DNA from 3 places in the Streptomyces sp. NPDC001401 genome. Region 1 is predicted to be linked to each of the others. Evidence: riboswitches for the same ligand, from Rfam matches in the RefSeq annotation. Region 1 holds a riboswitch; each other region holds the start of a gene.
What was found. Region 1 has a riboswitch for S-adenosylmethionine ahead of ACFY10_RS02410 (aminotransferase class V-fold PLP-dependent enzyme). Riboswitches for the same ligand answer to the same signal wherever they lie in the genome.
Positions count from the first base shown of each region.

Region 1 (10,382 bases):
TTACGCGGACTACCTCGCGGCCGACGGCTTCACCGCCCTGAACACGATCTCGACGATCAGCTCGTTCCTGCTCGGCATGTCGATCCTGCCGTTCCTCTACAACGTGTGGAAGACGGCCAAGTACGGCAAGAAGGTCGAGGTCGACGACCCGTGGGGCTACGGCCGCTCGCTCGAGTGGGCGACGTCCTGCCCGCCGCCGCGGCACAACTTCCTCACCCTGCCGCGGATCCGCAGCGAATCCCCGGCGTTCGACCTGCACCACCCTGAGATCGCCGCTCTCGACCAGCTCGAGAACGCGCCTCACGGTGAGAAGGCTCTGGCTGGTGGCAAGGAGGCCGGCAAGTGAAGGTTCAGGGCAAGATGTTCATGTGGCTGAGCGTCTTCGTCCTCGCCATGGCGGTTGTCTATGGCGTGTGGTCGAAGGAGCCGGCCGGTACCACGGCGCTTTTCCTGGCCTTCGGTCTGTGCATCATGGTCGGCTTCTACCTTGGCTTCACGGCCAAGCGGGTCGACGCGGGTGCCATGGACAACAAGGAGGCGGACGTCGCGGACGACGCCGGCGAGGTCGGGTTCTTCAGCCCGCACAGCTGGCAGCCGCTCGCCCTCGGGCTCGGTGGCGCACTCGCCTTCCTGTCGATCGCGATCGGCTGGTGGCTGCTGTACTTCTCGGCGCCGATCATCATGATCGGCCTGTACGGCTGGGTCTTCGAGTACTACCGCGGTGAGAACCGCACCCAGTAGCACGCGCAGAGCGCATCCGGGGCCCGGACACTCCGTCAGGAGCGTCCGGGCTCCTGCGTTTGCCGCAATACCGTTCCTTCGTACGTGTTACCCGGCGCGCCGTCCTTGACGAACGTCCATAGCGTCAGACTCATGAACCACTCTCCGCGCACCCGCACCGTCGTCAGCTGCACCCTGCTGGTGATCGCCCTCGGCGCGGGCGGCACCGCTTGCAGCGGCGGCGGCAACCCGCTGGCCGACAAGCCGTACGACGCGACGGACCAGCTCTCCTTCAACGGCGTCACGGGCGACGGGAAGAAAGCCGACCCGGACAAGCCCCTCGAGGTCACCGCCGAGGACGACAACCGCATCACGGACGTCACGGCCACGGACGCCGCAGGCCGCTATGTGACGGGCGAACTCTCCGCCGACGGCACCCGCTGGCACAGCACCTCCCCGCTCGCCGCCAACGCGCACTACACGGTGCGGGTGAGCACGGAGGACGGGGACGGGGCGCCGGGCCGCAAGGTCCTCACCTTCGACACCAGCAACCCCACCACCAAGAAGCGCCTGGGCGTGAAGTTCGGGCCCGACTCCGGCGATTACGGCGTCGGCCAGCCCGTCACCGCAGTACTGGACCAGCCCGTCAAGGACGAGGCGCAGCGCGCCATCGTCGAACGGGCGCTGCGGGTGGACTCCGTGCCCGCGGTCCAGGGCGCCTGGCACTGGGTGGACGACAAGGAACTCCACTACCGCCCCAAGGACTACTGGCCGGCCCACGCCGCCGTCCAGGTGCACAGCAACCTGGACGGCATCAAGGTCGGCGACCGCCTGTGGGGCACGAAGAGCAAGCCGCTGAGGCTCACCATCGGCGACAGCATCGTCGCCGTCACCGACGCGTCAGCGCACTCCATGACGGTGTACAAGAACGGCGAGGACATCAAGGATCTCCCCGTCACCACCGGCAAGCCCGGCTTCGAGACCCGCAACGGCGTCAAGGTCGTCCTGGGCAAGCAGTCCTTCGTACGCATGCGCAGTGCCACCGTGGGCATCGCCGAAGGCAGCTCCGACTCCTACGACCTGCCCGTCTACTACGCCACCCGCCTCACCTGGAGCGGCGAGTACGTGCACGCCGCCCCCTGGTCCGTGGGCTCCCAGGGTTACGCCAACGTCAGCCACGGCTGCACCGGCATGAGCACCGGCAACGCCGAGTGGTTCTTCAACACCGTCCACGAGGGCGACGTGGTGAAGGTCATCAACTCCAACGGCGACACCATGGAGCCCTTCGGCAACGGCTTCGGCGACTGGAACCTCACCTGGAAGAACTGGCGCACAGGCAGCGCCCTGGTGGGCGGAACCCCTGATGGACCCAGCCCTGACGATGCGGCGCGACTCAGGCCGACAGCGGTGTGACCCCCCTAGGGGCGCGGGGAACTGCGCGACAAGCCACAACGGACCCGCAGTCGCCAGATTCCCAGACCCCCGAGCTCTCAGGCGCTCTGCTGAAGCGCCTTCTGCCGCAACAGCGAGGCCAGGGCGGCAGCGAACTCCACAGGCTCCACAGGCAACGTCACAGCCGCATCAGCCCGGCTCCACGTGGCCAGCCACGCATCCTGGGGCCGGCCAATAAGCAGAAGCACCGGCGGGCAGTTGAACACCTCGTCCTTGATCTGCCGGCACAGCCCCATGCCACCCATGGGCACGGCCTCGCCGTCCAGGACGCAGACGTCGATCCCGCCCCGGTCCAGCTCCTTGATGACGGCGGCCGGCGTCGCACACTCCAGGAACTCGACGACCGGAACGTCGGGAGCGGGCCTGCGCCCGGTCGCGAGCCGCACCTGTTCGCGGGTGTTGGAGTCGTCGCTGTAGACCAGCACCGTGGCGGTCGGCTGCATTGTTCCTCCGAGACGTCAGCGTCGTACGGAAAGGCCCGTTGCGGCGGATGTTACTCCGTTCAACACCACGTCAACACCGGTATGGACGGCAGCAACACTCCGAACGGCACCCCCCGGAGTGAGGGCGGGATAAGCGACCGACATAATGTCGGTCGTGGCGACAGCAACGACAGTAGAAACCGGGCACGCGCACCCGTCGGTCAACCGGCCGAACCTCACCAGCGTCGGAACCATCATCTGGCTGAGTTCCGAGCTGATGTTCTTCGCGGCCCTCTTCGCGATGTACTTCACCCTGCGATCGGTGACCGGTCCGGATCACTGGAAGGAGATGGCCGACCATCTCAACCTTCCGTTCTCCGCGACCAACACCACGATCCTGGTGCTCTCCTCCCTCACCTGCCAGCTCGGCGTGTTCGCCGCCGAGCGCGGGGATGTGAAGAAGCTCCGGGGCTGGTTCATCATCACGTTCGTGATGGGTGCGATCTTCATCGGCGGTCAGATCTTCGAGTACACGGAGCTGGTGACGAAGGACGGGCTCTCGCTCTCCTCCGACCCGTACGGCTCGGTGTTCTACCTGACCACCGGGTTCCACGGCATGCACGTGACGGGCGGCCTCATCGCCTTCCTGTTCGTTCTCGGCCGCACCTACGCGGCCAAGAGGTTCACCCACGAGCAGGCGACCGCGGCCATCGTCGTGTCCTACTACTGGCACTTCGTCGATGTCGTGTGGATCGGCCTCTTCGCCACGATCTACCTGATCAAGTAGCCGGGCCCGTTCCCGCGTGCGCCCCGCAGGCGCACATCCCAAGCATCGACGCAGAAGATCCTGACACCGGGGTAATCCGTGAAAAAGCTCTCCGCACGACGACGCCATCCCATGGCGGCGCTCGTCGTCCTACTCCTCGCGCTGGCATGCACCGGGGGGCTGTACGCCGCGTTCGCGCCCGCGAGCAAGGCGCAGGCCGCTGACACCGCCCAGTCTCTCGCCATCGACGAGGGCAAGAAGCTCTACTCCGTGGGCTGCGCCAGTTGCCACGGCACCGGCGGTCAGGGCACCTCCGACGGTCCGAGCCTCGTGGGCGTGGGCGCCTCGGCCGTCGACTTCCAGGTCGGCACCGGCCGTATGCCGGCCCAGCAGCCGGGCGCGCAGGTCCCGAAGAAGAAGGTCATCTACACGCAGGCCGAGATCGACCAGCTCGCCGCGTACATCGCCTCCCTGGGCGCCGGCCCGTCCATCCCGACGAAGGCGCAGTACGGCCCGGACGGTGCCGACATCGCCAAGGGTGGCGAGCTGTTCCGCACCAACTGCGCCCAGTGCCACAATTTCACCGGCAAGGGCGGTGCGCTGACGCACGGCAAGTACGCGCCGAGCCTCGAGGGCGTCGACCCGAAGCACATCTACGAGGCCATGCAGACCGGCCCGCAGAACATGCCGTCGTTCCCCGACACCACGATGTCGGAGCAGAACAAGAAGGACATCATCGCGTACCTGAACGCGGTCAACGGCGACGAGACCGTGAGCAACGGTGGCCTTGAGCTGGGCGGTCTCGGCCCGGTCTCCGAGGGCCTGTTCGCCTGGATCTTCGGACTCGGCGCGCTGATCGCGGTTGCCGTCTGGGTCGCCGCTCGGACCGCAAAGGCCAAGAAGTCATGAGTAGCCAAGACATTCCAGAAGAGAACCTGCCCGCTGAGCAGGACGCGCACGGCGCCGTAAGCGTCGCGGACGAGAAGAACCCGTTCGCCGACCCCGGTCTGCCGCCCCACGAGCACCGGGTGCAGGACATCGACGAGCGGGCCGCCAAGCGGTCCGAGCGTGTGGTGGCCATGCTGTTCACGGTCTCGATGCTGGCCACGGTCGGCTTCATCGCCTCGTACGTGGCGATCCCGCACGACAAGTCGATCTACGTGTTCCCGATCGGCCACATCAACGCGCTGAACTTCGCGCTGGGCCTGACCCTCGGTCTTGCCCTCTTCGCGATCGGCGCGGGCGCGGTCCACTGGGCCCGCACCCTGATGTCCGACGTGGAGATCGCCGACGAGCGGCACCCGATCGAGGCGTCCCCCGAGGTCAAGGCCAAGGTCATGGCCGACTTCAAGGAGGGCGCCAAGGAGTCCGCGCTCGGCCGCCGCAAGCTCATCCGCAACACGATGTTCGGTGCGCTGGCCCTGTTCCCGCTCTCCGGCGTCATGCTGCTGCGCGACCTCGGACCGCTGCCGGGGACCAAGCTCCGCCACACGCTGTGGTCCAAGGGCAAGCTGCTCGTCAACATGAACACGAACGAGCCGCTGCGCGCCTCGGACGTCGCGGTCGGCTCGCTCACCTTCGCCAAGCCCGAGGGCCTGGAGGAGCACGACGAGGACTTCCAGACCGAGATCGCCAAGGCGGCCCTGATGATCGTCCGGATCCAGCCGGACAACATCAAGGACAAGCGCGAGCTCGAGTGGTCGCACGAGGGCATCGTCGCGTACTCGAAGATCTGCACCCACGTCGGTTGCCCGATCTCCCTGTACGAGCAGCAGACGCACCACGTGCTGTGCCCCTGCCACCAGTCCACCTTCGACCTCTCCGACGGTGCCCGGGTGATCTTCGGCCCCGCCGGTCACGCCCTGCCGCAGCTGCGCATCGGCGTGAACGACCAGGGCTATCTCGAGGCGCTCGGCGACTTCGAAGAGCCCGTCGGTCCTGCATTCTGGGAGCGCGGATGAGCACCAACGAGAGCACCGAGAGCAACGCCGCCCGGCGCGGCAAAGCGCCGGCCGGCGAGCGCGTCGCCGACTGGGCCGACGGCCGGCTGGGGATCTACTCCCTGGCCAAGACCAACATGCGCAAGATCTTCCCCGACCACTGGTCGTTCATGTTGGGCGAAGTGTGCATGTACAGCTTCATCATCCTCATCCTCACGGGCGTGTATCTGACGCTGTTCTTCCACCCGTCGATGAACGAGGTGGAGTACCACGGCAGCTACATCCCGCTGCAGGGTCAGATGATGTCCGAGGCGTTCAACTCGACCCTGCACATCTCCTTCGATGTGCGCGGTGGTCTGCTGATCCGGCAGATCCACCACTGGGCCGCGCTGATCTTCCTCGCGGGCATGTTCGTGCACATGATGCGTGTGTTCTTCACCGGCGCGTTCCGCAAGCCGCGTGAGGTCAACTGGCTGTTCGGCTTCCTGCTGCTCGTCCTGGGCATGTTCACCGGCTTCACCGGTTACTCGCTCCCGGACGACCTGCTCTCCGGCACCGGTGTCCGCTTCATGGAGGGCGCGGTCCTGTCCGTGCCGGTCGTGGGCACGTACCTGTCGATGTTCCTCTTCGGCGGCGAGTTCCCGGGCGGCGACTTCGTGGCCCGGTTCTACTCGGTCCACATCCTGCTGCTGCCGGGCATCATGCTGGGCCTGATGGTGGGCCACCTGATCCTGGTCTTCTACCACAAGCACACGCAGTTCGCGGGTCCCGGAAAGACGAACAACAACGTCGTCGGCATGCCCCTGCTGCCCGTGTACATGGCGAAGGCCGGCGGCTTCTTCTTCCTGGTCTTCGGCGTCATCACGGCCATCGCGGCGATCGCCTCGATCAACCCGATCTGGGCCATGGGCCCCTACCGTCCGGACCAGGTGTCCACCGGCGCCCAGCCCGACTGGTACATGGGCTTCTCCGAGGGCCTGATCCGTACGATGCCGGGCTGGGAGATCAATCTCTGGGGCCACACGCTCGTCCTGGGCGTGTTCATCCCGCTGGTGATCTTCCCGCTGGTCCTGGTCGCGATCGCGGTCTACCCGTTCATCGAGTCCTGGGTCACCGGCGACAAGCGCGAGCACCACATCCTGGACCGTCCGCGCAACGCCCCGACGCGTACCGCGTTCGGTGCCGCGTGGATCTCCTGGTACTTCGTGCTGATGGTCGGTGGCGGCAACGACCTGTGGGCCACGCACTTCCACCTGTCGATCAACGCGATCACCTGGTTCGTGCGCGTCGGCTTCTTCGTCGTGCCGGTCCTCACGTTCATCGCCACCAAGCGGATCTGCCTCGGCCTCCAGCGCCGGGACAAGGACAAGGTGCTGCACGGCCGCGAGTCGGGCATCATCAAGCGCCTGCCGCACGGTGAGTTCATCGAGGTCCACGAGCCGCTCAGCCAGGACGCGCTGCACACGCTCACGGCGCACGAGCAGTACAAGCCGGCCGAGATCGGCCCGACGGTCGACGAGAACGGCGTCGAGCGCAAGGTCAAGGGCTCCGAGCGGCTGCGCGCCAAGCTCAGCGAGGCGTACTTCGGCGAGGAGGCCCAGATTCCGAAGCCGACCGTCGAGGAGTACAAGGAGATCACGAGCGGCCACGGCCACCACTGATCGCTGCGGCTCGCCACAGCCACGGTAGAAGGGCCCCGTCCGGTGTTCGGACGGGGCCCTTCGCCTTGCCTTCGGGCTGGATAGGGTGGGTGTCGGAACTCTTCGACGAGTTCACATGCTTCTTCACACTCTTCTACGACACCCAGGAGCGGCCTTATGAGCGCTGTGACCCCCGCTGGAGGCGACACCGCGGCGGGCCGTTCCTGGCCCGAGGTACTGAACGCGCTGCTGTCCGGCCGCGACCAGAGCGCCGACGCGACGGCCTGGGCGATGGACCGGATCATGCGCGGCGAGGCGACGGACGCCCAGATCGCGGGCTTCGTGGTCGCCCTGCGGGCCAAGGGCGAGACCGTCGAGGAGATCACCGGCGTGGTCCGCGCGATGTACGAGCACGCCAATGTGATCGAGGTGTCGGGCCGCACCGTCGACATCGTCGGCACGGGCGGCGACGGCGCGAAGACGGTGAACATCTCCACGATGTCGGCGATCGTGGTGGCCGGAACCGGCGCCAAGGTCGTCAAGCACGGCAACCGCGCGGCCTCGTCGGCGTCGGGCGCCTCGGACGTCCTGGAGAAGCTCGGCGTCAACCTCGACCTCACGCCGAAGCGGGTGGCCGAGGTCGCGGAGGAGGCGGGCATCACCTTCTGCTTCGCGGTCAAGTTCCACCCGGCGCTGCGCCATGTCGCCGCCGCTCGCGGCCAGTTGGGCATCCGGACGGTCTTCAACGCCCTCGGCCCGCTGACCAACCCGGCGAAGGTGAAGGCACAGGCAGTCGGTGTAGCCGACCCGCGCATCGCGCCGATGATCGCGGGCGTCCTGGCCGAACGAGGCAACTCCTCCCTCGTCTTCCGCGGCGACGACGGCCTGGACGAGCTGACGACGACGGCCACCTCCCACGTCTGGATCGTGCGCGACGGCAAGGTCACCGAGGAGTCGTTCGACCCCCGCGACGTCGGCCTCGAGCTGGTCCCGGTGGAGGCCCTGCGCGGTGCCGACCCGTCGTACAACGCGGAGGTCGCCCGCCGCCTCCTCGACGGCGAGACCGGCCCCGTACGTGACGCCGTACTGCTGAACTCGGCGGCTGCGCTCGTGGCTCTCGACCCGGGCCCCGGGACGCTGGCCGAGCAGATCCGGGCCGGCATGGACAAGGCGGCGGAGTCGATCGACTCCGGCGCGGCCAAGCGGGCGCTGGAGCGCTGGGTGGCGGCCAGCAACGCGTAGCAGAGGACCGCGGTCCCGTAGTTCGGACACGAGTTGCGGGACCGCGATCACTTCACGTACGTTCCTTTCCAGGTCATGAGTGACAGTCATGAGGCCCCGGCCGACTGTCCGGCAACCCTCCGTCCGTGGCGGGGTGCCCCGGGTGAAGACCAGGCCGTAGGCAGCGAGGTCTACGGCAAGCGCGGGCCCCTCGAAAGACACCAGGGGTCCTGGTCATCGAGGGAGCCTTCTGTGAGCAAGCGAATGCGATAGGGCGCCGAGCCCCGCCTCCGCATACCCCCTTCACCTTCTCCCGTGCCGTCGACGCACCGTCCGGTACGGCGATTCCGCTTACCCCTCACAGGAGTTCGCCATGTCTGTCTCCACCGCTGCCGTCGCCACCGCCATTTGTGCCCCGCTGCCCGTTCTGGGCCGGGATGTCACCGTCCCGCTCGTCACGGGCGGCGAAGTCACCTACGCCGCGCTCGACTACGCGGCCAGCGCCCCCGCCCTGCAGCGCGTCTGGGACGACGTGGCGGCCTACGCCCCGTACTACGGCAGCGTCCACCGCGGCGCCGGCTACCTCTCGCAGCTCTCCACCGACCTGTTCGAGAACGCCCGCAAGACGGTCGCCGAGTTCCTGGACTGCCGCACCGACGACCAGCTGATCTTCACCCGCTCGACGACGGACTCCCTAAACCTCCTCGCGCAGGCCCTCCCTGCCGACTGCCAGGTCTTCGTCTTCGAGACCGAGCACCACGCGAGCCTGCTGCCCTGGAAGGACGCCCGGGTCACCTACCTCAACGCCCCGCGCACCCCGGCGCAGGCGGTGGAGACCCTGGAGAAGGCCCTCGCCGACCGCGACCCGTACGGCCCGGCCCTGGTCTGTGTCACCGGCGCCTCGAACGTCACCGGCGAGCTGTGGCCGGTCCGCGAGCTGGCCGCCGCGGCCCACGCGCACGGCGCCCGCATCGTCCTGGACGCCGCCCAGCTCGCCCCGCACCACCCGGTCTCCGTGCAGGACCTCGACGTCGACTGGGTCGCCTTCTCCGGCCACAAGCTGTACGCCCCGTTCGGCTCCGGCGTGCTGGCCGGCCGTGCCGACTGGCTGCAGGCCGCCGACCCCTACCTCGCGGGCGGCGGCGCCAGCCGCAAGGTCACGCGGCGCGAGGACGGGGGAGTGGACGTGGAGTGGCACGAGAGCGCGGCCCGCCACGAGGCCGGCTCCCCGAACGTGATCGGCGCCTACTCCATCGCGTCGGCCTGCAAGGCGCTCACCGAGGCCGGCTTCGACACCCTCGTCGCCCGCGAGCAGCACCTGATCGACACCGTCCGGGCGGGCCTCGCCGAGGTGCCCGAGGTGCGGGTCCTCTCGCTCTTCGGCGACGACGCCCCCCGGGTCGGCGTGATCTCCTTCGTCGTCGAGGGCTGGAACAGCTCCCACTTCGCCGCGGCCCTCTCCGCCGAGTACGGCATCGGCGTCCGCGACGGCCTCTTCTGCGCCCACCCCCTCGTCCGCACCCTCCTGGGCAGCGACCCGCAGACCCAGGGCGAGTGCGGCGCCCCCGAGGCCGCCCCCGGCGAGAAGTCCCTCAACGCGATCCGCGTCAGCTTCGGAGCAGGGACGCCGGACGAGCACGTCGAGCGCTTCGTCAACGCGGTGAAGGAGCTCGTGCGCAGCGGCGCGAAGTGGCAGTACCGCACGGAGGACGGCCGCTGCGTCCCCGCGGTCTGAGTAGCTGCCCCTTCTTCAGGGGCGCGGGGCTGTATCGACATGCGGCTCCGCCGCGTGGGCGCGACCAGCCACAACGGACCGGTTGCCGCAAACGCTCCGCGCCCCGCAAACGCCTAGGCGCCGATCACGAATCCAGCCCAATGGCAAACGCAGCCTCGAGGTCATGCTGCGAGTACGTCCGGAAAGCGACATGCGTGTCCGTCGCCTCGACCCCGGGGATCTTGCTGATACTGCCGGGAATCACGTCAGCAAGATCCTCGTGCTGCTTCACCCGCACCATGGCGATCAGGTCATACGTACCGGTGACGGAAAAGACTTCACTCACGCTCTCCAGCGAAGCGATCCGCTCCGCGATCTCGGGGATCCGGTCCACGCTGGTCTTGATGAGGACGATCGCGGTGATCACGGCTGGTTCTCTCCCTCGGGGGCCGGAGCTGGGGCGGATCTCACTCTAGTCGTACGGCCGAATCGGACCCAGGCGTAGAC
Region 1 is NZ_JBIAWI010000001.1:514,168-524,549, reverse strand. It holds gene ctaD (cytochrome c oxidase subunit I) at 1-346, shown strand, start outside; gene ACFY10_RS02450 (cytochrome c oxidase subunit 4) at 343-741, shown strand; gene ACFY10_RS02445 (Ig-like domain-containing protein) at 874-2,133, shown strand; gene ACFY10_RS02440 (hypothetical protein) at 2,211-2,615, opposite strand; gene ACFY10_RS02435 (heme-copper oxidase subunit III) at 2,761-3,381, shown strand; gene ACFY10_RS02430 (c-type cytochrome) at 3,460-4,269, shown strand; gene ACFY10_RS02425 (Rieske 2Fe-2S domain-containing protein) at 4,266-5,321, shown strand; gene ACFY10_RS02420 (cytochrome bc complex cytochrome b subunit) at 5,318-6,961, shown strand; gene trpD (anthranilate phosphoribosyltransferase) at 7,118-8,182, shown strand; SAM riboswitch class IV at 8,254-8,370, shown strand; gene ACFY10_RS02410 (aminotransferase class V-fold PLP-dependent enzyme) at 8,535-9,896, shown strand; gene ACFY10_RS02405 (Lrp/AsnC family transcriptional regulator) at 10,021-10,302, opposite strand; gene ACFY10_RS02400 (rhomboid family intramembrane serine protease) at 10,299-10,382, opposite strand, start outside.

Region 2 (10,382 bases), on a different contig from region 1:
GGGCATGGCCAGCAGCGAGGCCACCGACCCCGCGCCCGCCGACTCGCCGAAGACGGTCACCTGCCCGGGATCGCCACCGAACTCCGTGATGTTGTCCCGCACCCACTCCAGGGCAGCCACCTGATCGAGCAGCCCCCGATTGGCAGGCGCACCCTCAATCAGTGCGAAACCCTCGATCCCCACCCGGTAGTTGAGCGTCACGACGACCAAGTCGCCTTTGCCCGCGATGTGTTGGGCGTCGTAACCGGGGCTTCCGGAGTGGCCGAGCTTGTAGGCACCGCCGTAGATCCACACCATCACCGGCCGACGGGCCGCCGAATCCACTTCCGGCGTCCAGACGTTGACGGTCAGCCAGTCGTCCCCCTCGGGAGCGTTCAGTACGCCCTTACGGCCCTGGATGCCGGACTCCTGCGGGGGCGGCGGCCCGAAGTCGTACGCATCCCGGGTCCCCTCCCAGGCCCGCACCGGACGCGGCGCCCCGAACCGGGCTTCCCCGACGGGCGGTTCGGCGAACGGGATACCGCGGAACACCGTCAGCCCGCCCTCACGGCGGCCACGCACCGCTCCGGCGACGGTACGCACGACTGTCGTCGTCATCATTGACTCCTGGCTGGGGGGTTGTTTAGGGGTCGTTGGGGACTAGCCGTGCCGTTCGATCAGCGCCCGCGTCTGCCGCTCGTCGAGCTCGTACACGGTCTCGTGGGCCCGCGGATCACGCGCGTGGAAGGTATGGAACATCGGGCCCGACGCGCCGTCGCCCAGCTCCACCCACGAGGCCGACGCCCCGCGCACCGCACGCTCGGTACCGGGAGGTGTCGTCAGGTCGATGCGGTTGACCACGCCGGGAGTCACCCACACCGGGGTCGTCTCCAGAAGGCCGAACAGCTGGAGATGAAAGTGCCCGGTGAGAACGGCCCGGACATCGGTGCCACGGATCGCCTCCGCCAGCGCCGAGGGATTGCGGAGCCCGAACACGCGCTGTGTCTCGACGTCGAGAGCGATCGGCGGATGATGGAGCGCGAGGACCGTCCCCTTCGCCGCCGGGGTCGCCAACACACCCCGCAGCCAAGCCAGTTGCTCGGCCCCGAGCCACCCGTGCACCTTGCCCGGCACGAGCGAGTCCAGCGTGACGAAACGCCATCCGTCCACCGTGCTCACCGCGGCCCGCTCCCCCGCCGCGGACTCGAGCACCGCCTCCGCCCGCTCGGCACCGTCCGCCGCCAGGTGCCCGCTCCCCAGCACCTTGCCGAAGGCCTCGCGCTCGTCGTGATTGCCGGTCGTGCAGAACACGGGCGCGTCCAGTGGCAGCGCGAACTCGGTCAGCAGCTCTCGTACCGTCGTGTACGCCTCCACCGCCCCGTCGTTGGCGATGTCACCGGTGACGACGATCGCATCCACGCCCCGCTGGTGACGCAGTTCGTCCAGCATGAGGCGAAGCGAGCCGGTGGCGTTGACGCCGTGCCTGTTGGGGGCGTCGGTGCGCTCGATGTGGGTGTCGGAGAGGTGAAGGATCCTCATGCCCCAGAACGCTATCCGTAGTTGACCTCGGCAACCAGGGCGCCCCATCCAGCCCGTCCGGCGTTTGAGGACGAGGCCGAAGGCCGATGGGGGGTCTGGGGGCGCAGCCCCCAGGGACGCGCACCCCCACCGACCCGCACCAATCTCAGCTCAGCGAGCGCAGCGCCGCCGCGTCATACGGCTTCAGCTCCGAGACCCGGTCGGCCAGAACCTTCGCCGCCCACTCAGGATCCTGCAGCAGCGCCCGGCCGACCGCGACCATGTCGAACTCCTCGGCCTCCAGCCGGTCGAGAAGGTTGTCGATGCCCTTGACCGGCGCCCCTTCGCCCTGGAAGCCCTTGAGGAAGTCACCGTCGAGGCCGACCGAGCCGACGGTGATGACCGGCTTGCCGGTGAGCTTCTTCGTCCAGCCGGCCAGGTTCAGGTCCGAATCGTCGAACTCCGGCAGCCAGTAACGGCGGGTGGAGGCGTGGAAGACGTCGACACCGGCGGCGGCCAGCGGCGAGAGGATCGCCTCCAGCTCCTCCGGGGTCTCGGCGAGCCGCGCGGTGTACTCCTGCTGCTTCCACTGCGAGTAACGGAAGATGATCGGGAACTCGGGGGACACCGCCTCGCGGACCGCCGCGACGATCTCGGTCGCGAACGTGACGCGGCCGACGGCGTCACCGCCGTAAGCATCCGTACGGCGATTCGTGCCCGCCCACAGGAACTGGTCGAGGAGGTAGCCGTGGGCGCCGTGCAGCTCCACACCGTCGAAGCCGATGCGCTCGGCGGCGGCAGCGGCCTCGGCGAACGCGCCGATGACGTCGTCCACGTCCTGCTGGGTCATCGCCTTGCCGGTCGGCTCGGCGCCCGCGGTCACCAGGCCGGAGGGGCCGACGGCGGGGGCGTCGGCGTACGGCGCCTGCCCCTGCTCGCGCACCATGCCGATGTGCCACAGCTGCGGGACGATCTTGCCGCCGGCCGCGTGCACGTCCTCGGCGACCTTGGCCCAGCCCGCGAGCTGCTCCTCGCCGTGGAAGCGCGGTACGCGGTCGCTGTTGCCGGCCGAGTCGTGGCCGACGTACGTGCCCTCGGTGACGATGAGCCCGACGCCGGCGGCGGCGCGGCGCGCGTAGTAGGAGCGCACGTCCTCGCCGGGGATGCCACCCGGGGAGAACATGCGGGTCATCGGGGCCATCACGATCCGGTTCGGGACGGTGAGACCGCCCAGACTGATCGGGCGGGACAGGATCTGGGCCGCTCGGGAGGCGGGCGTGGTGACGGTCACCTGGGAGACTCCTCGCAAAGGACGGTGCTGAAAGTGTTAACCAGCTGGTATGTGCACACGCATTGTTGCACCCACTTAAGCAATCGCCTATGCGCTGCCCCACATTCCGGGCCGCACGAAGTCCGTACGTGACCCGGAACACGCCCGAGGGCGGCACCCCCTGTCTCCAGGGAGTGCCGCCCTCGGTACTGACGGACCGGGTCCGAGCCTCGTATCAGGCTCAGAAGTCCATGTCACCGCCCGGCATACCGCCACCGGCAGGCGCGGCGGCCTTCTCCGGCTTGTCGGCGATGACGGCCTCGGTGGTGAGGAAGAGCGCGGCGATGGAGGCGGCGTTCTGCAGGGCAGAGCGCGTGACCTTCGCCGGGTCGATGATGCCTTCCTTGACCAGGTCGACGTACTCGCCGGTCGCGGCGTTGAGGCCGTGACCCGGGGTGAGGTTGCGGACCTTCTCCACCACGACGCCACCCTCGAGGCCGGCGTTGACGGCGATCTGCTTCAGCGGGGCCTCGAGCGCGATGCGCACGGCGTTGGCGCCGGTCGCCTCGTCACCCTCGAGGTCCAGCTTCTCGAAGACGCTGGAGGCCTGGATGAGCGCGACGCCACCACCGGCGACGATGCCCTCCTCGACGGCCGCCTTGGCGTTGCGCACGGCGTCCTCGATGCGGTGCTTGCGCTCCTTGAGCTCCACCTCGGTGGCGGCACCGGCCTTGATGACCGCGACACCGCCGGCGAGCTTCGCCAGGCGCTCCTGCAGCTTCTCGCGGTCGTAGTCCGAGTCGCTGTTCTCGATCTCGGCGCGGATCTGGTTGACCCGGCCCTGGACCTGCTCGGAGGAGCCGGCACCGTCGACGATGGTGGTCTCGTCCTTGGTGATGACGACCTTGCGGGCCTTGCCCAGAAGGTCCAGGGAGGTGTTCTCGAGCTTGAGACCGACCTCCTCGGAGATGACCTCGCCACCGGTGAGGATGGCGATGTCGTTCAGCATCGCCTTGCGGCGGTCGCCGAAGCCCGGGGCCTTGACGGCGACGGACTTGAAGGTGCCGCGGATCTTGTTGACGACCAGGGTCGACAGGGCCTCGCCCTCGACATCCTCGGCGATGATCAGCAGCGGCTTGCCCGACTGCATGACCTTCTCCAGGAGCGGGAGCAGGTCCTTGACGGAGCCGATCTTGGAGTTGGCGATCAGGATGTACGGGTCGTCGAGCGACGCCTCCATCCGCTCCATGTCGGTGGCGAAGTACGCCGAGATGTAGCCCTTGTCGAAGCGCATACCCTCGGTGAGCTCGAGCTCCAGACCGAAGGTCTGGGACTCCTCGACGGTGATGACGCCTTCCTTGCCGACCTTGTCCATCGCCTCGGCGATGAGCTCGCCGATCTGGGTGTCGGCGGCGGAGATGGAGGCCGTCGAAGCGATCTGCTCCTTGGTCTCCACGTCCTTGGCCTGCTCGAGCAGGGCACCGGAGACGGCCTCGACGGCCTTCTCGATACCGCGCTTGAGGGCCATCGGGTTGGCGCCGGCGGCTACGTTGCGCAGGCCTTCCTTGACGAGGGCCTGGGCGAGAACGGTCGCGGTGGTCGTACCGTCACCGGCGACGTCGTCCGTCTTCTTGGCGACTTCCTTGACCAGCTCGGCGCCGATCTTCTCGAACGGGTCCTCGAGCTCGATCTCCTTGGCGATGGAGACACCATCGTTGGTGATCGTGGGGGCGCCCCACTTCTTCTCGAGGACGACGTTGCGGCCCTTGGGGCCGAGCGTCACCTTCACGGCGTCCGCGAGCTGGTTCATGCCGCGCTCGAGGCCGCGCCGCGCCTCCTCGTCGAACGCGATGATCTTGGCCATGTGAAGTGGTCCCTCCAGGACTGGGGGTGATTCCTTCGGACCGCGCCCGCGCCCGCGACGGACGGCTCGCATGCCTTGCAGGTTCCTTCCCCACCCGGCCTGCGGGCCTCACCGACCCGGTCCTTCGTTGTCACTCTCACCTTCAGAGTGCTAACGCCAATGATTAGCACTCGCCCCCTGCGAGTGCAAGCGCCTCTCGGAGGCTGGGCCCGCACACCCGACCCCGGCTCGAGCATGCCGAAGGGCCCGTACCCAGGAGGTACGAGCCCTTCGATCAAGAACAGAAGAACGTCGCTGCAGTTAACCCGGCGCGTGCTTCAGCTGGTCGCCAGTCGGACCATGTCCGCCTGCGGCCCCTTCTGGCCCTGCGAGATCTCGAAATCGACCCGCTGACCCTCTTCCAGGGTGCGGTAGCCGTCCATCTGAATCGCACTGTAGTGGACGAAAACATCCGCACCACCGTCGACCGCGATGAAGCCGTACCCCTTCTCCGCGTTGAACCACTTGACGGTGCCCTGAGCCATGCCTAACTCCCCTATTACTGGCCCTTGCACAGATCCACACTTCGCGGATCCGGGTCAGACCTCACCCCCCACGGTTGGGGGCGTGCGCCGGAACGCGTCGACCGCGGCTGAATGTATCTGTCCAACTGCCGTCTGCAACAGGTCAATCGGACGAGAATTCCGGGCACGACTGGTCGGGAATTTACGGAGAATTCGCCTGAATTCAGGGCAAGTCGGGCCCCATAAAAGGAGCATAAGACGCAAAAAACCTGCACACTTTGGCTACTTCTCGCTGCCTGAGAAGAGAGAACTCATATGCATCCGGCATGCGGAGTGGAGCAGGTTCCCCAACTGTACCGTGCTCAACCATGCAGAATTGCCCCCTCCGCTTCTCTCACGGAGGGGGCAATTCGGTGAACTCTTGGTAACCGGCGTTACCGACGGTAATAATCGGTCGTCCGACCTGTTTCGGTCAGCCTCCGGCGACGGCCGGGATGATCGAGACGCCGGCACCGTCCGGAGTCGCCGTCTCCAGCCCCTGCTCGAACCGCACGTCGTCGTCGTTCACGTACACGTTGACGAAACGGCGAAGCTTGCCCTGGTCGTCAAGAACGCGGGCGGCGATACCCGTGTGGTTCTTCTCCAGATCGGCGATGACCTCGCCGAGGGTCGCACCTTCGGCGGCGACCTCGGCCTGCCCGCCGGTGTAGGTGCGCAGGATGGTGGGGATGCGGACGTTGACGCTCACAATGTGCCTCCGGTCAGGGTTTTTTAAGGGGCGCGGGGCTGTGTTGGATTTGCGGCTGCCGCCGCGTGGGCGCGACCAGCCCCCACCGGCCCGCGGCCGAACAACTACCTCTTAGCCGAGCCCGGCCTCACGGAACGATTCGAGGCTGGGACGGATCGTCGCAGTAAGACCCGTACCCGCCACCGCATCCAGCGTCTTGAGCCCGTCACCGGTGTTGAGCACGACCGTGGTGAGGCTCGGGTCCAGCAGCCCGTTCTCGATCAGCTTCTTCGTCACACCGAGGGTCACGCCCCCGGCGGTCTCCGCGAAGATTCCCTCCGTGCGGGCGAGCAGCTTGATGGCGTCCACCACCTGCTCGTCGTTCACGTCCTCCACCGCACCCCCGGTGCGACGGGCAATGTCGAGAACGTAAGGACCATCCGCCGGGTTGCCGATGGCCAGCGACTTGGCGATGGTGTTCGGCTTCTGGGGCCGTACGACGTCGTGCCCCGCCTTGTACGCGACGGAAACGGGGCTGCACCCCTCGGCCTGCGCCCCGAAGATCTTGTACGGCTTGTCCTCGACGAGGCCAAGCTTGATCAGCTCCTGGAGACCCTTGTCGATCTTCGTGAGCTGCGAGCCGGAGGCGATCGGCACGACCAGCTGGTCCGGCAGCTGCCAGCCGAGCTGCTCGCAGATCTCGTACGCCAGGGTCTTGGAGCCCTCCGCGTAGTACGGCCGCAGGTTGACGTTGACGAAGCCCCAGCCCTCGCCGGCCGGGTCGCCGATCAGCTCGGAGCAGAAGCGGTTCACGTCGTCGTAGTTGCCGTCGATACCGACGAGCTCGCCGCCGTAGACGGCAGCCATGACGACCTTGCCCTGCTCCAGGTCGTGCGGGATGAACACGCAGGAACGGAACCCGGCGCGGGCCGCCGCGGCCCCCACCGCACCGGCGAGGTTGCCGGTGGACGAGCAGGACAGGGTGGTGAAGTCGAAGGCGCGGGCGGCCTCGATGGCCTGGGCGACCACGCGGTCCTTGAAGGAGTGCGTCGGGTTGCCCGAGTCGTCCTTGACGAACAGCTTGCCGGCGTCGACGCCGAGCTCACGCGCCAGGTTGTCGGCCTTGACGAGCTTGGTCCAGCCGGGGTTGATGTTGGGCTTGTCGGCCACGTCCGCCGGGACGGGCAGCAGGGGCGCGTAACGCCAGATGTTCGCGGGACCCGCCTCGATCTGCTTGCGGAGCTCCTCGGCGTCGTAGGCCGAGAAGTCGTAGGCGATCTCGAGCGGGCCGAAACACTCCTCGCACGCGAAAACCGGACCAAGGGGTACCCGGTGACCGCACTCGCGGCAGGAAAGAGCCGCGGCGGGACCCAGATCGACGGTGTTCACGGAGTTCGTGGTGCTTGCAACAGTCTGCGCAGCCATGTGAGGCGAGGCCCTTTCTCCTCATCTTCCTCACGACGCATCTCGCCGTGAGACGGATTTGGCACCTTCCCTAGCCGGGAGCCTCGCTGGATGATCAACACTGATCTACGAGAACCGACTGGAGGGTTGCCGGGGCTTCATCGGGCCGTATCCCTCTGCCCCTCTGGATGAGCGGTATTCGGTTGTCCCTCCGACGACCTCGGACATGCGATGGTCATCGTCGTTGTTCAAGACTGTAACCGAAGGCCAGGACAGTTGAGAGAGTCGTCCGAACCGCGAGACAAAAGTGAGGAGCCGCCTACGTGCTGGAAGAAGTCGAGCGCTGGCTGAGCACCCGCTCCTGGTCCCTGACCGATCGCCCTCTCCACAAGATCCTCGCTGCCAAGCAGCGCACGGGACAGTCGGTCAGTGTCGTGCTGCCCGCGCTCAACGAGGAGGAGACGGTCGGCGACATTGTCGCGATCATCCGTCATGACCTCATGCAGCAGGTCCCGCTCGTCGACGAGATCGTCGTCGTCGACTCCGGGTCCACCGACCGCACGTCCGAGGTCGCCGCGGCGGCCGGGGCCAGGGTCGTCCACCGTGACGACATCCTGCCGCGCATCCCGACCGTCCCCGGCAAGGGCGAGGTGCTGTGGCGCTCGCTCCTCGTCACCAGCGGGGACATTGTCTGCTTCATCGACGCCGACCTGAAGGAGTTCTCGTCGGACTTCGTCTCGGGGATCGTGGGCCCGCTGCTCACCGACCCGGGGATCGACCTGGTCAAGGGCATGTACGACCGCCCGCTGGGCGGCGCTGCAGGTCAGGGCGGCCGGGTCACCGAGCTGATGGCCCGCCCGCTGCTGAACATGCACTGGCCGCAGCTGGCCGGCTTCGTGCAGCCGCTCGGCGGCGAGTACGCGGCCCGGCGCAGCCTGCTGGAACAGCTGCCCTTCCCGGTCGGGTACGGCGTGGAGCTGGGCATGCTGGTCGACGCCCTGCATCTGGTGGGCCTCGACGCGCTCGCCCAGGTGGACGTCGGGGTGCGCAAGCACCGGCACCAGGACGGGCAGGCGCTGGGCCGGATGTCCGCCGCGATCTACCGCACGGCACAGCTGCGGCTGGCCCGCGGGCACCTGATCCGCCCCTCGCTCACCCAGTTCGAACGGGGCGAGGACGGCTTCGAGCCGCGCACCTACTCCGTGGACACGGAGGAGCGGCCGCCGATGGTGGAGATCACCGAGTACGCGTCGCGCAAGGTCGCCTGAGGCGGCGCGTTACGCGGTGTATACGGTCCACCCGCGAAGCCCAGCCGTACGTTTGAGCGTTTCCGGGCCGGGCTAGGTTGTGGCGTATGGCTTCCACGCACGGCGCAGGTCATCACGCTGCCGATGACGCAGGTCAGCACACTGGTCATCAGGTGCTGGTCGCGTCCAACCGCGGCCCGGTCTCGTACGAGGTACAGGAGGACGGCTCGCTGTCCGCCAGGCGCGGTGGCGGCGGGCTGGTCTCCGGCCTGTCCGCGATCGGGCCGGACGCGGACGCCCTGTGGGTGTGCTCGGCGCTGTCCGACGGCGACCGCGAGGCGGTCCGGCGCGGGGTCGGCGAGGACGGTGTGCGGATGCTGGACATCCCGGCCGGCGTGCACGCCGACGCTTACAACGGCATCGCCAACTCCGTGCTCTGGTTCGTCCATCACATGCTGTACCAGACGCCGCTGGAGCCGGTCTTCGACGCGGAGTTCCGGCGGCAGTGGGCGTCGTACGAGACCTACAACCGGGCGTTCGCCGAGGCGCTGGCCCAGGAGGCGGCCGAGGGGGCCGCGGTCCTCGTACAGGACTATCACCTGTGTCTGGTGCCGGGGATGCTGCGGGAGCTGCGGCCGGACCTCAGGATCGGGCACTTCTCGCACACGCCGTGGGCGCCGGTGGACTACTTCCGGATGCTGCCGGACGACATCGCCGAGCAGCTCCTGCGCGGGATGCTGGGCGCCGACCGGCTGGGTTTTCTGACCCGGCGCTGGGCGGACGCGTTCACGGCGTCCTGTACGGAGCTGGTGGGCGGGCTCGGCAATACCCGGATCGGGGTGCACGGGCTGGGCGCGGACGCCGACTTCCTGCGGCAGCGGTCGCACGAGGCGGACGTCGACGAGCGGATGGCCGCCCTGCGGGGGCAGATCGGCGCGGGCCGGAAGGCGATCGTGCGGGTCGACCGGACCGAGCTCTCGAAGAACATCGTGCGCGGCCTGCTGGCCTACCGGCAGCTCCTCGACGACCGTCCGGAGTGGCGCGAGCGGGTGGTGCATGTCGCCTTCGCGTACCCGTCCCGCCAGGACCTGGCCGTCTACCGCGACTACACGGCCGAGGTGCAGCGCCTGGCCGAGGAGATCAACTCCCGTTACGGCACGCCTGGTTGGACCCCGGTCGTGCTGCACGTCAAGGACGATTTCGCGCGCTCCCTGGCCGCGTACCGCCTGGCGGACGTGGCCCTCGTCAACCCGATCCGCGACGGCATGAACCTGGTCGCCAAGGAGGTCCCGGTCGTCTCCGACGAGGGCTGCGTACTGGTGCTGTCGCGGGAGGCGGGGGCGTACGAGGAGCTGGCCGAGGACGCGCTGACCGTGAACCCGTACGACGTGATCGGGACGGCGCGGGCGCTTCACGCTGCGTTGTGCCTGCCGGCGGCTGAGCGGGCCGAGCGTACGAAACGGCTTGCCGCCGCGGCTACGGCGTTGCCGCCGGCGCAGTGGTTTCTTGAGCAGTTGGAGGCTTTGCGGGGCTGAGGTCTGGGGGCTGCCGCCCTCAGGCCCCCGCTTTCGGCCCTTAAGGGGCCTCGTCCTCAAACGCCGGACGGGCTGGAGTTGCCGACCGGCGCTGGAAATGTGCCGCCAGCGCCCGCAGCAGTCGTACGACCCCCTCCGGGCCCTCCACCACCAAGTCCGCCCGCTCCCGCAGCTCCGTCACCTCGTCGCTGCCGCTGCACACCAGGAGGCCGGGGACGCCGTCGGAGCGGAGTTTGTCCACGGCGGCGAAGGCGGGGAGGTCGCCGAGGTCGTCGCCGGCGTAGAGGACTGCCGATGCGTCGATCTCGCGTACGTACTCCAGGAGGGCCACGCCC
Region 2 is NZ_JBIAWI010000005.1:557,492-567,873, forward strand. It holds gene ACFY10_RS20990 (carboxylesterase/lipase family protein) at 1-597, opposite strand, end outside; gene ACFY10_RS20995 (metallophosphoesterase family protein) at 640-1,518, opposite strand; gene ACFY10_RS21000 (NADH:flavin oxidoreductase) at 1,664-2,788, opposite strand; gene groL (chaperonin GroEL) at 3,009-4,631, opposite strand; gene ACFY10_RS21010 (cold-shock protein) at 4,949-5,155, opposite strand; gene ACFY10_RS21015 (ubiquitin-like small modifier protein 1) at 5,607-5,882, opposite strand; gene thrC (threonine synthase) at 5,994-7,286, opposite strand; SAM riboswitch class I at 7,305-7,460, opposite strand; gene ACFY10_RS21025 (glucosyl-3-phosphoglycerate synthase) at 7,589-8,533, shown strand; gene ACFY10_RS21030 (trehalose-6-phosphate synthase) at 8,620-10,047, shown strand; gene otsB (trehalose-phosphatase) at 10,088-10,382, opposite strand, start outside.
Region 2: it holds a riboswitch for S-adenosylmethionine, as region 1 does, so the genes downstream of both, thrC (threonine synthase) here and ACFY10_RS02410 (aminotransferase class V-fold PLP-dependent enzyme) in region 1, are expected to answer to the same signal.

Region 3 (10,382 bases), on a different contig from region 1:
GCCAGCGCGATGGCCTCGTCGACGTCGTGGGTGACGAGCAGCATGGCCGCGTGGTGCTTGCTGCGCAGGGCCCGTACGAGGTCGTGCATGCGCAGCCGGGTGATGGCGTCCAGTGCCGCGAACGGCTCGTCGAGCAGGACGAGTTCGGGCTCGGAGACCAGCGCCCGGGCCAGCGACACGCGCTGGGCCTCGCCGCCGGAGAGCTCCTTGGGCCACGCCTTCTCGCGGCCCGTGAGTCCGACCTCGGCGAGGACGGCGAGGGCGCGCCGGTCGGCGTCCGGTCCGTGCAGGCCGAGGGTGACGTTGCGCAGCACCCGCTGCCACGGCAGCAGCCGGTCGGCCTGGAACACGATGGCGCGCTTGGCCGGGACCTCCACCCGCCCGCCGTCGGGCCGGTCGAGGCCGGCGAGCAGGCGCAGCAGGGTGCTCTTGCCGCAACCGGAAGGGCCCAGCAGGACCACCAGCTCCTCGTCACCGATGGTGAGGTCGAGGTGGTCGAGGACGACACGGTCGCCGAAGCGGCGGACGACCTGCTCGACGACGGCGCCGGCCTGCCGGCGGGGCCGCGTGTCCTGGGGGGCGATCGTGGTGGTCATGCTGCCTCATAACTGGGGCGCCACCGCAGCAGCACCCGCTCGAGAACCCGGACGAACTGGTCGGCGAGCAGACCGAGGAGCGAGTAGATCACCAGCCCCACGAAGACCTGGCCGGTCTGCAGGTAGGTCTGTCCCTGGGTGATCAGGAAGCCGAGACCCTTGTCGGCGTTGACCGTCTCGGCAGCCACGAGGCCGAGGACGCTGTAGGCGAGGGAGAAGCGCAGGCCCACCAGGAATCCCGGCAGGGCTCCGGGCACCAACACCCGTGTCACCAGGCGCCAGTTGCCCGCGCCCGTGGTCCGCGCCATCTCGATGAGCCGCTGGTCGACACCGCGGATCGCGGCGAACAGGTTGACGTACATCGGCACACCGGCACCGAACGAGATCAGCAGCACCTTGGTGAGCTCGTCGATGCCGAACCACACGATCATCAGCGGCAGTACGGCCAGCAGCGGGATGGTGTTGAGGATCTGCACGACGCCGTTGAAGAGATACTCGCCGCTGCGCAGCAGCCCGCCGAGGACGCCGCTGACGATGCCGACCGTGAGACCGATCGCGAGACCGATGCCGGCCCGCTGCAGCGAGACGGCCAAGTCCGGTCCGAGAACGCCCTGTTGCCACAGATCGACGGCCGACTTGACGATGGAGGTGGGCGCCGGGGCGTAGGTCTTCTTCAGGACTCCGGCCCTGGCGAGGAGCTCCCAGGCGATGAGGATCACGACCGGGGTCGTGTAGATGCCCAGCGGCCAGCGCAGCCGCTCGCGCAGGGTGTGCAGCGGCGTCCGCCGACGGGCGTCACGCGGCAGGAAGACCTCGCGCCCCGGGGCACTCGGCGGCTCGGCGGCCGGAACTACCGCCGGGCCCGTGAGGCTGACCTCGGTCATGCCGCCACCTCCACTTCCAGCACGCTGCTGTAGTGCGAGGCGTCGCCCACGAGTTGCTCGCTGCGGCGGCCGTCGACACCGACCGGTATCTCGCCCGCGACGGTCACGCGGTTGAGGCGGCGCGGGTGGTCGTCGTAGTTGTCCACCGCGTAGTGCTGGGTGATCCGGTTGTCGAAGATCAGCAGCTGGTTCGGGGACCACGTCCAGGTGAGGACGTTCTCCGGCCGGGTGACATACGACTGCAGGAGCCGCAGCAGATCCGCCGAGTCGCTGCTGGACAGACCGGCGATCCGCTTGGCGAACCCGCCGATGAACAGCCCGCGTTCACCGGTCAGCGGGTGCACCCGGACGACGGGGTGCTCGGTCTCGTACGGCGTCGAGACGAAGACCCGGTCGTACTCCGCGCGCTGTGCCGAAGTGGCCGCGGAGCGGGCGTAGTCGTACTGGTTGGTGTGTACGACGCGCAGCGAGTCGGCGAGGGCGCGCAGCGGGTCGGGCAGGTCGCGGTAGGCAGCGGCGGCGTTGGCGATGAGCGTCTGTCCGCCGTACGGCGTGATCACGATGGACCGGAGGGTCGTCAGCTGCGGGGGGTTGAGCACGAAGGTGACGTCCGTGTGCCACTCGTTCGCCTTCGAGGTCTCGCTGTCGACGGCGAGCACATTGGTCGTACCGTCGGCGGCCGGCACGTTCGGGTGGGCGGTCGTCAGCTCGCCGAACCATCCGGCGACCCGTTCCTGACCTGCGTTGTCGAGGTCGACCTGGTCGAACACGATCGCCTTGTGCTCGTTGAGGGCCTGACGGAGCGTCGTGATCGTCGCGGGGTCGGGGGGCGCCGTGAGGTCGACGCCCTCGACGACCGCGCCGATGCGGCTCGTGAGTTTACGGATGGACGGAGACATGCGGAGCTCCGAGAACTGTGAATGTCAGATTCAGGTCAAGGACGCGCAGCTTGCGGCCGCCGGTGCGTCAATGCACCGGCAGCCGACTGCGCGGACCTACCTCTGCCCCGGAATCGGGGACGAGAGGAGAGAAGAAAGAAGAAGAAGGAGGACCGGAGAGAGGAGGGTCCTCAACGACAACAGAACGCGCTGGAGACGTGCGCCAGGTCGATGTGGCGCCGCCGAGTCAAATCCACGCGCGGGGTCATGGAACGTGAGTTGAGCAGACGCCCGCGCCCTCGGTCAATGGGTTCCGGACAGGTATCACATTGCGGAAACCTGGAACGTCTCGGCGCAGCCGTGCGCCGCGTCCCTGCTCGCCAGGGAGCGGGGCGTGGGCTTCCGCCTGCGTGCGGCCCCCGCTCCGGCCGATCCGTGAACCCTCACTCCGGCCGATCCGTGAAAAGGTACTGCCGATGAGCAGACCCGAATCCGAGTTCCACCGTCCCCCGGCACCCTGGCGGCGGCCGCCCGGCGCGCCCGCCGGCGTGTGGGAGCAGATGCTGGCCGTGGATCCCGAGACGGGAGACGCCACCGTGCTCCAGCGGTACGAACCCGGGACGGACACCAGCCCGCAGGGCGCCGCCCGACACGACTTCTTCGAGGAGGTGTACATCCTCGACGGCTCCCTCACCGACCTGCGCCTCGGCGAGACGTTCACCGCGGGGATGTACGCGTACCGGCACCCGGGGATGGAGCACGGGCCGTGGACGAGCCCGGAGGGCGTGATGATGTTCGTGATCCGCAGCCATACGTCCAGCCGGGGCAGCCGCGGCCACGACGGCGTCGCCTCCCCCGACGCGCCCTAGCCGTCCGCGACGGCACCGGCCTCGACGCGCTGCTCAACGCCCGTGGCCATTCCCACGCGGCGGCGGTGTGCTCGCTGTCGGCAGGTCGCGCCGCAGTAACGCGCGCGGCCGCCGGTGGCCCGGGCATCGAGCCGGGCCCCGCACTCCTCACACCGTGGCGCCGCGTGCAGCGTGCAGCGTGCAGCGTCCCGGGACTGTCACGACAACCCCGCCCTTCCGTGACCGGTGCGGAATTCCGCAGACCCTCCAGTGCCAGGTGCACCATGCGAGTGCCGCCGGTCCGGTCGCGGTGAGCGGCCCGTATCGTTCCGCACCCGACAGTGAGCGCGGCGACATCGTCCGCGCGTCACACGCGTGCTTGCGCCCGTACGACGTCTCGACGACCTCGAGGAGGAAGCCGAAGAACGCCGGCACAGGGGCAGTTCGGGCAGCCCATCGTGCGGCGTCCACCAAGTCGTCGACCTGCTGGACGAGTACGGCCTCCAGCAGGATCTCCTTGCTGGGGAAGTGCCGGTACACGGTGCCGGCGCCGACCCCGGCCTGCCCTGCGATCGCGCCGAGCGAGACGTCGAGGCCGTGCTAGTCGATGTCACCCACTCCGGGGGATCGACCGCGAGTGGTGAGTCGATCACTCGCCTGGGCCAGCCTGTGACGCGGTCCACGCCGGGTCCGGGCACTTCGGGCAAAAACGCACGGAATGCTCCCGCCCGCCTCGTGGCAAGCGGGCACGAGAGGAAGTAGAACGAGGGGCAAGGGACCCGCCCCGGGCCCCCTCACCCCCCAGGAGGAGCCATGACCCAGACCGGCCCCATGACCGCCATGAGCAAGGAGATGCAGGACTGCGTCGAGGCGTGCATGTCCTGCCACGCCGTGTGCGAGGAGACCATGAGCGCCTGCATGCAGATGGGCGGCGCGCCCTCGATGCAGATCATGCGCGCGGTCATGGACTGCTCCGAGATGACCCGGATGTGCGCGGACATGATGATGCGCCGCTCACCCATGTCGGCCGAGATGTGCGCGATGTGCGCCAAGGCGTGCGACATGTGCGCCGAGGCGTGTATGTCCATGCCGGACGACCCGATGATGATGCGCTGCGCGGAGGCGTGTCGCCGCACCGCCGAGATGTGCCGCGCGATGTCGGGCGCCACGATGTGAGCCCTGCCTGATCGGCGTCGAGGGCACCCGCAGCCAGGTGCCCTCGACGCCGACAGCTGATGCTGTGACCGCGGGAGCGCACAGCCCGTTCGCTCAGTCGACCGGCGTGGCGGCGAGCGGTGGCAGATCCAGGTGGTCGCACAGGGTGCTGCCCCGGTACTCGGTGCGGAGGACACCCCGGCTCTGGAGTTCCGGGAGCGGCGCGCCGGCGAAGGTGACGAGGGCGAAGCCGGCGTGCTCGGCGAAGACGGCCGCCTCACGCACCGCCCGTGCGGTCGGGGTCACTTGGGCGGCGGGGTGGGCGCCGCCGTCGGCCTCCAGGGCGAGGTGCACACCGGGCAGCCGGTGTGGCGGTCCGTCATGGGGAGTTCCTCCGGTGGACGGCTCGGATGCAGGTGTGTGGTCAGGGGTAGGGGGCGGCCGGTCGCCACGGACCGGGAGATCGGCGGCGCGGGCGGCGAGGGCGCCCTCCGTGTCAGCCACACATCCCGGCACGTGAGACGGCCCCGCTCTCTCGAACAGGGCCCCCCGATTCCGGCATTGACGTACGACAAGACCGCTCCGTAGCATCGCGATCGGCATTGAGTGTCAGCGTCAAGCCCTGGCTCGCTGACCGGCAACCCTCCCGCGCGGTGGGGTGCTCCAGGTGAAAGCCCGGCGGGGTCATCGACGACTCCCGCAAGCGCGTGGCCCCGCAACCGGGGCCGGAGATGGGGGGACCGGCATGCGGCACTGCGGTGACCTGCCCGCCTCCTTCGCCGACGCCACGGCGTTCTCCCGGCTCTCGCGCCGACGCCACATCGATCTGAAGCGCTCGACCAGCTGCTTCTGTCAGGCCTGACGAGCCCGGTCGGCGCCGGCTGACGTCCGTCACCGGCCACAGCTGCATCGCGCCTCTCCCGTTGCCGCCTCTCGCGGTGTCCTCCCCCTGACCCCCTGTCTGTACAGCGCACCCCGTTCCCGGTGTCGATCCGGCCGGGGCCGCACGCCCATGCACGGCCGTGCCTCGCACGGCACCCCGTGCCTGGTGACACGAGTAGGAGAAACCCCTCCGTGACAGCACTTCCGGATTCCAGACTGTCCCGACCGTCTTTCCGCACCTCTCGATGGGCATCCCTGGCCGCCCTTCTGACCACCAGTGTTCTGCTGACCGCCTGCGGTTCGAGTGGCGAAGGCTCCGGCAGCGGAAGCGGCCAACCGAAGTCCGGCGGCACTTTGACCTTCGCGGTGGGGTCCGACGCCGGCTGCGTGGACCCGCAGCAGGTCGGCAGCAACGAGAGCATCTACTCGGTGCGCCAGACCGTGGACTCCCTGACCGACCAGGACCCCAAGACCGGCAAGATCGTGCCGTGGCTGGCCAAGAGCTGGGACATCGAAGCCAAGGCAACGACGTTCACCTTCCACCTGCGGTCGGGCGTCACCTTCAGCGACGGCTCGAAGCTGACCGCGCAGGTGGTCAAGGACAACTTCGACGCGGTGCCGAAGCTCGGCCCCCTGGGCGTCCTCGCGCAGGGCTTCCTGAGCGGGGTCAAGAGCACCACCGTGGTCGACCCGCTCACCGTCAAGGTGGTCTTCAAGCAGCCCAACGCCCAGTTCCTGCAAGCGACTTCGACCCACTCGCTGGGTATCGAGTCGTCGGCGAGCGTGAAGAAGACCCCGCAGCAGAAGTGCAGCAACGGCGTGATCGGTTCCGGGCCGTTCGTGCTGAAGCAGTATGTGCAGAACCAGTCGATCACTCTGGCCAAGCGCACCGGCTACGCCTGGGGCTCCTCGCTGCGGTCCAAGAAGGGCGAGGCCTACCTGGACAAGCTGGTGTTCAAGGTCGTGCCCGAGGCGGGAGTGCGGGCCGGCAGTCTCCAGTCCGGGCAGGTCGACGCGATCAGCAGCGTCGGCAAGGCCAACGAGGCGGCACTGAAGGGTGGTCAGGTCACCCTCCTGCGCCGGGCCAACCCCGGCGTGGTGTTCGGCCTCGGGCTCAACAACTCGCGGCCGCTGCTGAAGGACGCGAAGGTGCGCCAGGCGATCGTGGCGGCCGTCGACCGGAAGCAGATCGCCGACACCGTGTTCCCGACCGGCACCCAGCCGGCGACCAGCGTCCTGGCGCACACCACGCCCGACTACACCGATCTCTCCTCGGACCTCGCCTTCGACGCGGCCAAGGCCAAGTCCCTGCTGGACGCGGCCGGTTGGAAGGCGGGCAGCGGCGGTATCCGCGCCAAGAGCGGCAACAAGCTGAGCCTGACCATCACCTGGTTCCCCAACGCGGCCACCAACCAGCCCGCACTGGAGCTGGTCCAGCAGCAGCTGAAGGCCGTCGGGATCGATGTGGTGCTCAGGCAGCGCCAGGTCAGCGAGTTCGCCACCACGCTCCAGCGCGGTGACTACGACGTGGTGTGGGGCAACGTGACCCGCTCCGACCCGGACATCCTGCGCAGCTCCTTCTCCTCCCAGCTGGCCAACTTCTACCGGCTGCCTGCCAGTTCCCTGGATACGGCGCTGTCCGGGCAGGCCGCGACCACGGACACCGCGAAGCGCGCGCAGCTGGTGGCCGAGGCGCAGAAGCTGATCGTGCAGAACGCGTACAACGTGCCGGTGGTGGAGCTCCAGACCCAGTTGGCCGTGTCGAAGAAGGTGCACAGCCTCGACTTCGACTCGGGCAGCCGCATCCAGCTGCACGACACCTGGATCGGCTAGCGCATGCGCCGCTATGTGATCAAACGGCTGGCGCAGGCGGTCGGCGTGCTGTGGGCGGCGTACACGGTGTCGTTCCTGGTGCTGGACTTCCTGCCCGGCGACCCGGTCTCCGCGATGGCCGGTGCCGGGATGGACTCGGGGGACGTCGACCCGGCCCGGCTCGCCGCGCTGCGGCACGAGTACGGCTTCGACAAGCCGGTGCTGGTGCAGTACGCCGACTATCTCGGCCGGGCGGTACGTGGGGACTTCGGCAACGCGGTCTCCACGGGCCGCCCCGTGACCTCCACGCTGGCCGACGCGCTGCCGCAGACACTCCAACTCACTGGTGCCGCACTGCTGTTGGCGGTGCTGCTCGGCGGCGCTCTCGCGGTGGTGGCGACGTACACCTCGCAGCGGTGGCTGCGGCAGCTGCTGCTGTCGCTGCCCCCGCTGGGGGTGTCGGTCCCGACGTTCTGGGTGGGGCTGTTGCTCGTCGAGGCGTTCTCGTTCCGGCTGCACTGGTTCCCGGCGTTCGGCAACGACGGGCTGCGGGGCCTGGTGCTGCCGGCCCTGACGCTGGCGATCCCGACCGGCGCGCAGGTCGCGCAGGTGCTGGCCAAGAGCCTGCTCACCGCACTGGACCAGGCTTATGTGGAGACCGCGCGCGCCAAGGGCGCCGGCCGGTGGCGGGTGCATCTGCGGCACGCGCTGCGCAATGCGTCGCTGCCCGCGCTGACGGTCGTCGGCCTGCTGGTCGGGCAGCTGATCGCCGGTTCGGTGGTGGTCGAGACGGTGTTCTCCCGCGACGGCCTTGGCCGGGTGACCGCCGCCGCGGTCACCGCCCAGGACATCCCGCTGGTCCAGGGGGTGGTGGCGTTCGGGGCGCTGATCTTCGTGGTGACGAACCTGGTCGTCGACCTCGTCTATCCGCTCCTCGACCCGCGGATCGTGGTGGCCTCGGACAGGAGGGCGAGCTTCGTATGAGTCAGAGCCTTGTCGACGACCAGGCGGAGGCCGCCCTCGGCCTCGCCCGCCCGGTCGAGGCCGGACCGCCCGCGGCACCGGGCCGTCGTGCGAACGTACGGCAGGTGCTGCGCTTCCTGCTGCGCCGCCCCGGTCTGCTGTTGTCGGCCGTCGTCCTCGTGCTGGTGGTGCTGGCCTCCTTCTGGCCGGACCTGTTCACCTCACAGGACCCGCTCAAGGGTGTGCCGTCCCAGAACTTCCGTGGTCCGAGCGGCAGTCACTGGTTCGGCACGGACGAACTGGGCCGTGATGTGTTCTCCCGCGTGGTGCACGGCGCCCAACTCTCCCTCAAGGCCACGCTGATCGCGGTCCTGGTCGCGTTCGTGGTCGGCGGTCTGCTCGGCGTGGTCGCCGGGTTCGTGGGCCGCTGGGTGGACGACGTGCTGATGCGCTTCGTCGACGTCCTCCTCTCCATCCCCGCGCTGTTCCTGTCGCTGGCCCTCGTCACCGCGCTCGGGTACGGGACGGTGAAGGTGGCGGTCGCGGTCGGCATCGCCAGCGTCGCCTCCTTCGCCCGGGTGGCGCGCGCCGAAGTCCTGCGGGTACGGCAGGCGGTGTTCGTCGAGGCGTCCCGCGCCAGCGGAGCCCGCTGGTACTCGGTGCTGGGACGGCACGTCCTGCCCAACGCCGCAGGGCCGGTGATCGTCCTGGCCACACTGGACTTCGGCGCCTCGATCCTGGCCGTGTCCGCGCTGAGCTTCCTCGGCTACGGCGCGCCGCCACCCGCCCCGGAATGGGGGACGTTGATCTCCGACGGCCGCAACTACCTCGCCAACGCCTGGTGGTTGACCGCGCTGCCCGGTCTGGCGATCGCCGCGACCGTGCTGGCCACCAACCGCATCGCGCGGGCGCTGGACGGCGAATGGTCCCGGCGATGACGACCCATGAACATGAGAACGGTGAGGACGTGACCACACCACTGCTGGAGATCCGCGGCCTGTCCGTGTCGTACCGCACTCGCGGCGGCACGGTAGCGGCGGTGCGGGGCGTGGACCTCGACGTCAGGCCCGGGCAAGTCACTGCCGTGGTCGGCGAGTCCGGCTCCGGCAAGAGCACCACCGCGCACGCCGTCACCCGGCTGCTGGCGGCGAACGGCACCATCGACGCGGGCACGGTCCGCTTCGGCCGGCACGACCTCGCCGCGCTGTCGGAGGCGGAGCTGCGCACCGTGCGCGGCGCACAGATCGGGCTGGTCCCGCAGGATCCGACGGTCTCGCTCAACCCGGTCAAGCGGATCGGCGAGCAGGTCGCCGAAGTGCTGCGCATCCACGGTCTCGCAACCCGTCGTACGGCTGCCGCCGAGGCGATCGCCGTGCTGGACCGGGCCGGGCTGCCCGACGCGGCCGTCCGGGCCCGGCAGTACCCGCACGAACTGTCCGGCGGCATGCGGCAACGGGCCCTGATCGCCGTGGCGATCGCCGCGAAACCGAAGCTGATCATTGCCGACGAGCCGACCAGTGCGCTCGACGTCACCGTGCAGCGCGTCATCCTCGACCATCTCCAGCACCTCACCGAGGAGTTGGGCACGGCGATCCTGCTCGTGACCCATGACCTCGGAGTGGCCGCCGACCGCTCGCAGCGCCTGGTGGTCATGGAGCAGGGCAAGGTGGTCGAGGCGGGCGAGACCTGCGCCGTGCTGGCCGACCCCCAACACCCGTACACCCGCCGCCTGTTGGCCAGCGCACCGAGCCTGACCACGGCCCGCCCCCGCACCCCGGTCTCCGCCGCGCCGACCAGTGAGCCTTTGGTCGAGGTACGCAACCTGGTCAAGGAGTTCAGGCTGCCGCGCGCCGGAGGCGAGGCTCGCACCCTGCGCGCGGTCGACGACGTCAGCCTCACCGTGCACCGCGGGCAGACCCTCGCCCTGGTCGGCGAATCGGGCTCGGGCAAGTCCACCACCGCCCGCCTCGTCCTCCGTCTCACCGACCCGACCTCCGGACAGGTCCTGTTCGACGGCACCGACGTCACCACCGCCAAAGGCGACCGGGTCAGGCAGCTGCGCCGCCGCGCCCAGCTCATCTACCAGAACCCGTACGCCTCCCTCGACCCGCGCTTCTCCATCGGCGAGGTGATCACCGAGCCGCTGCGGGCGTTCAAGGTCGGCGACCGCGCCTCCCGGCTCGGCCGCGCCCGCGAACTGCTCGACCGGGTCGCGCTGCCCGCCTCCACACTGGAGCGCCGACCGGCGGAACTGTCGGGCGGACAGCGCCAGCGCGTGGCCATTGCCCGCGCCCTCGCCCTCTCCCCCGACCTGGTGGTGTGCGACGAACCCGTCTCCGCGCTCGACGTCTCCGTCCAGGCCCA
Region 3 is NZ_JBIAWI010000006.1:58,913-69,294, reverse strand. It holds gene ACFY10_RS21545 (ABC transporter ATP-binding protein) at 1-596, opposite strand, end outside; gene ACFY10_RS21540 (ABC transporter permease) at 593-1,480, opposite strand; gene ACFY10_RS21535 (TauD/TfdA dioxygenase family protein) at 1,477-2,379, opposite strand; gene ACFY10_RS21530 (cupin domain-containing protein) at 2,835-3,227, shown strand; gene ACFY10_RS21525 (hypothetical protein) at 3,375-3,746, opposite strand; gene ACFY10_RS21520 (four-helix bundle copper-binding protein) at 4,020-4,382, shown strand; gene ACFY10_RS21515 (hypothetical protein) at 4,476-4,865, opposite strand; SAM riboswitch class IV at 4,960-5,073, shown strand; gene ACFY10_RS21510 (putative leader peptide) at 5,107-5,223, shown strand; gene ACFY10_RS21505 (ABC transporter substrate-binding protein) at 5,460-7,076, shown strand; gene ACFY10_RS21500 (ABC transporter permease) at 7,080-8,039, shown strand; gene ACFY10_RS21495 (ABC transporter permease) at 8,036-8,956, shown strand; gene ACFY10_RS21490 (dipeptide ABC transporter ATP-binding protein) at 8,941-10,382, shown strand, end outside.
Region 3: it holds a riboswitch for S-adenosylmethionine, as region 1 does, so the genes downstream of both, ACFY10_RS21510 (putative leader peptide) here and ACFY10_RS02410 (aminotransferase class V-fold PLP-dependent enzyme) in region 1, are expected to answer to the same signal.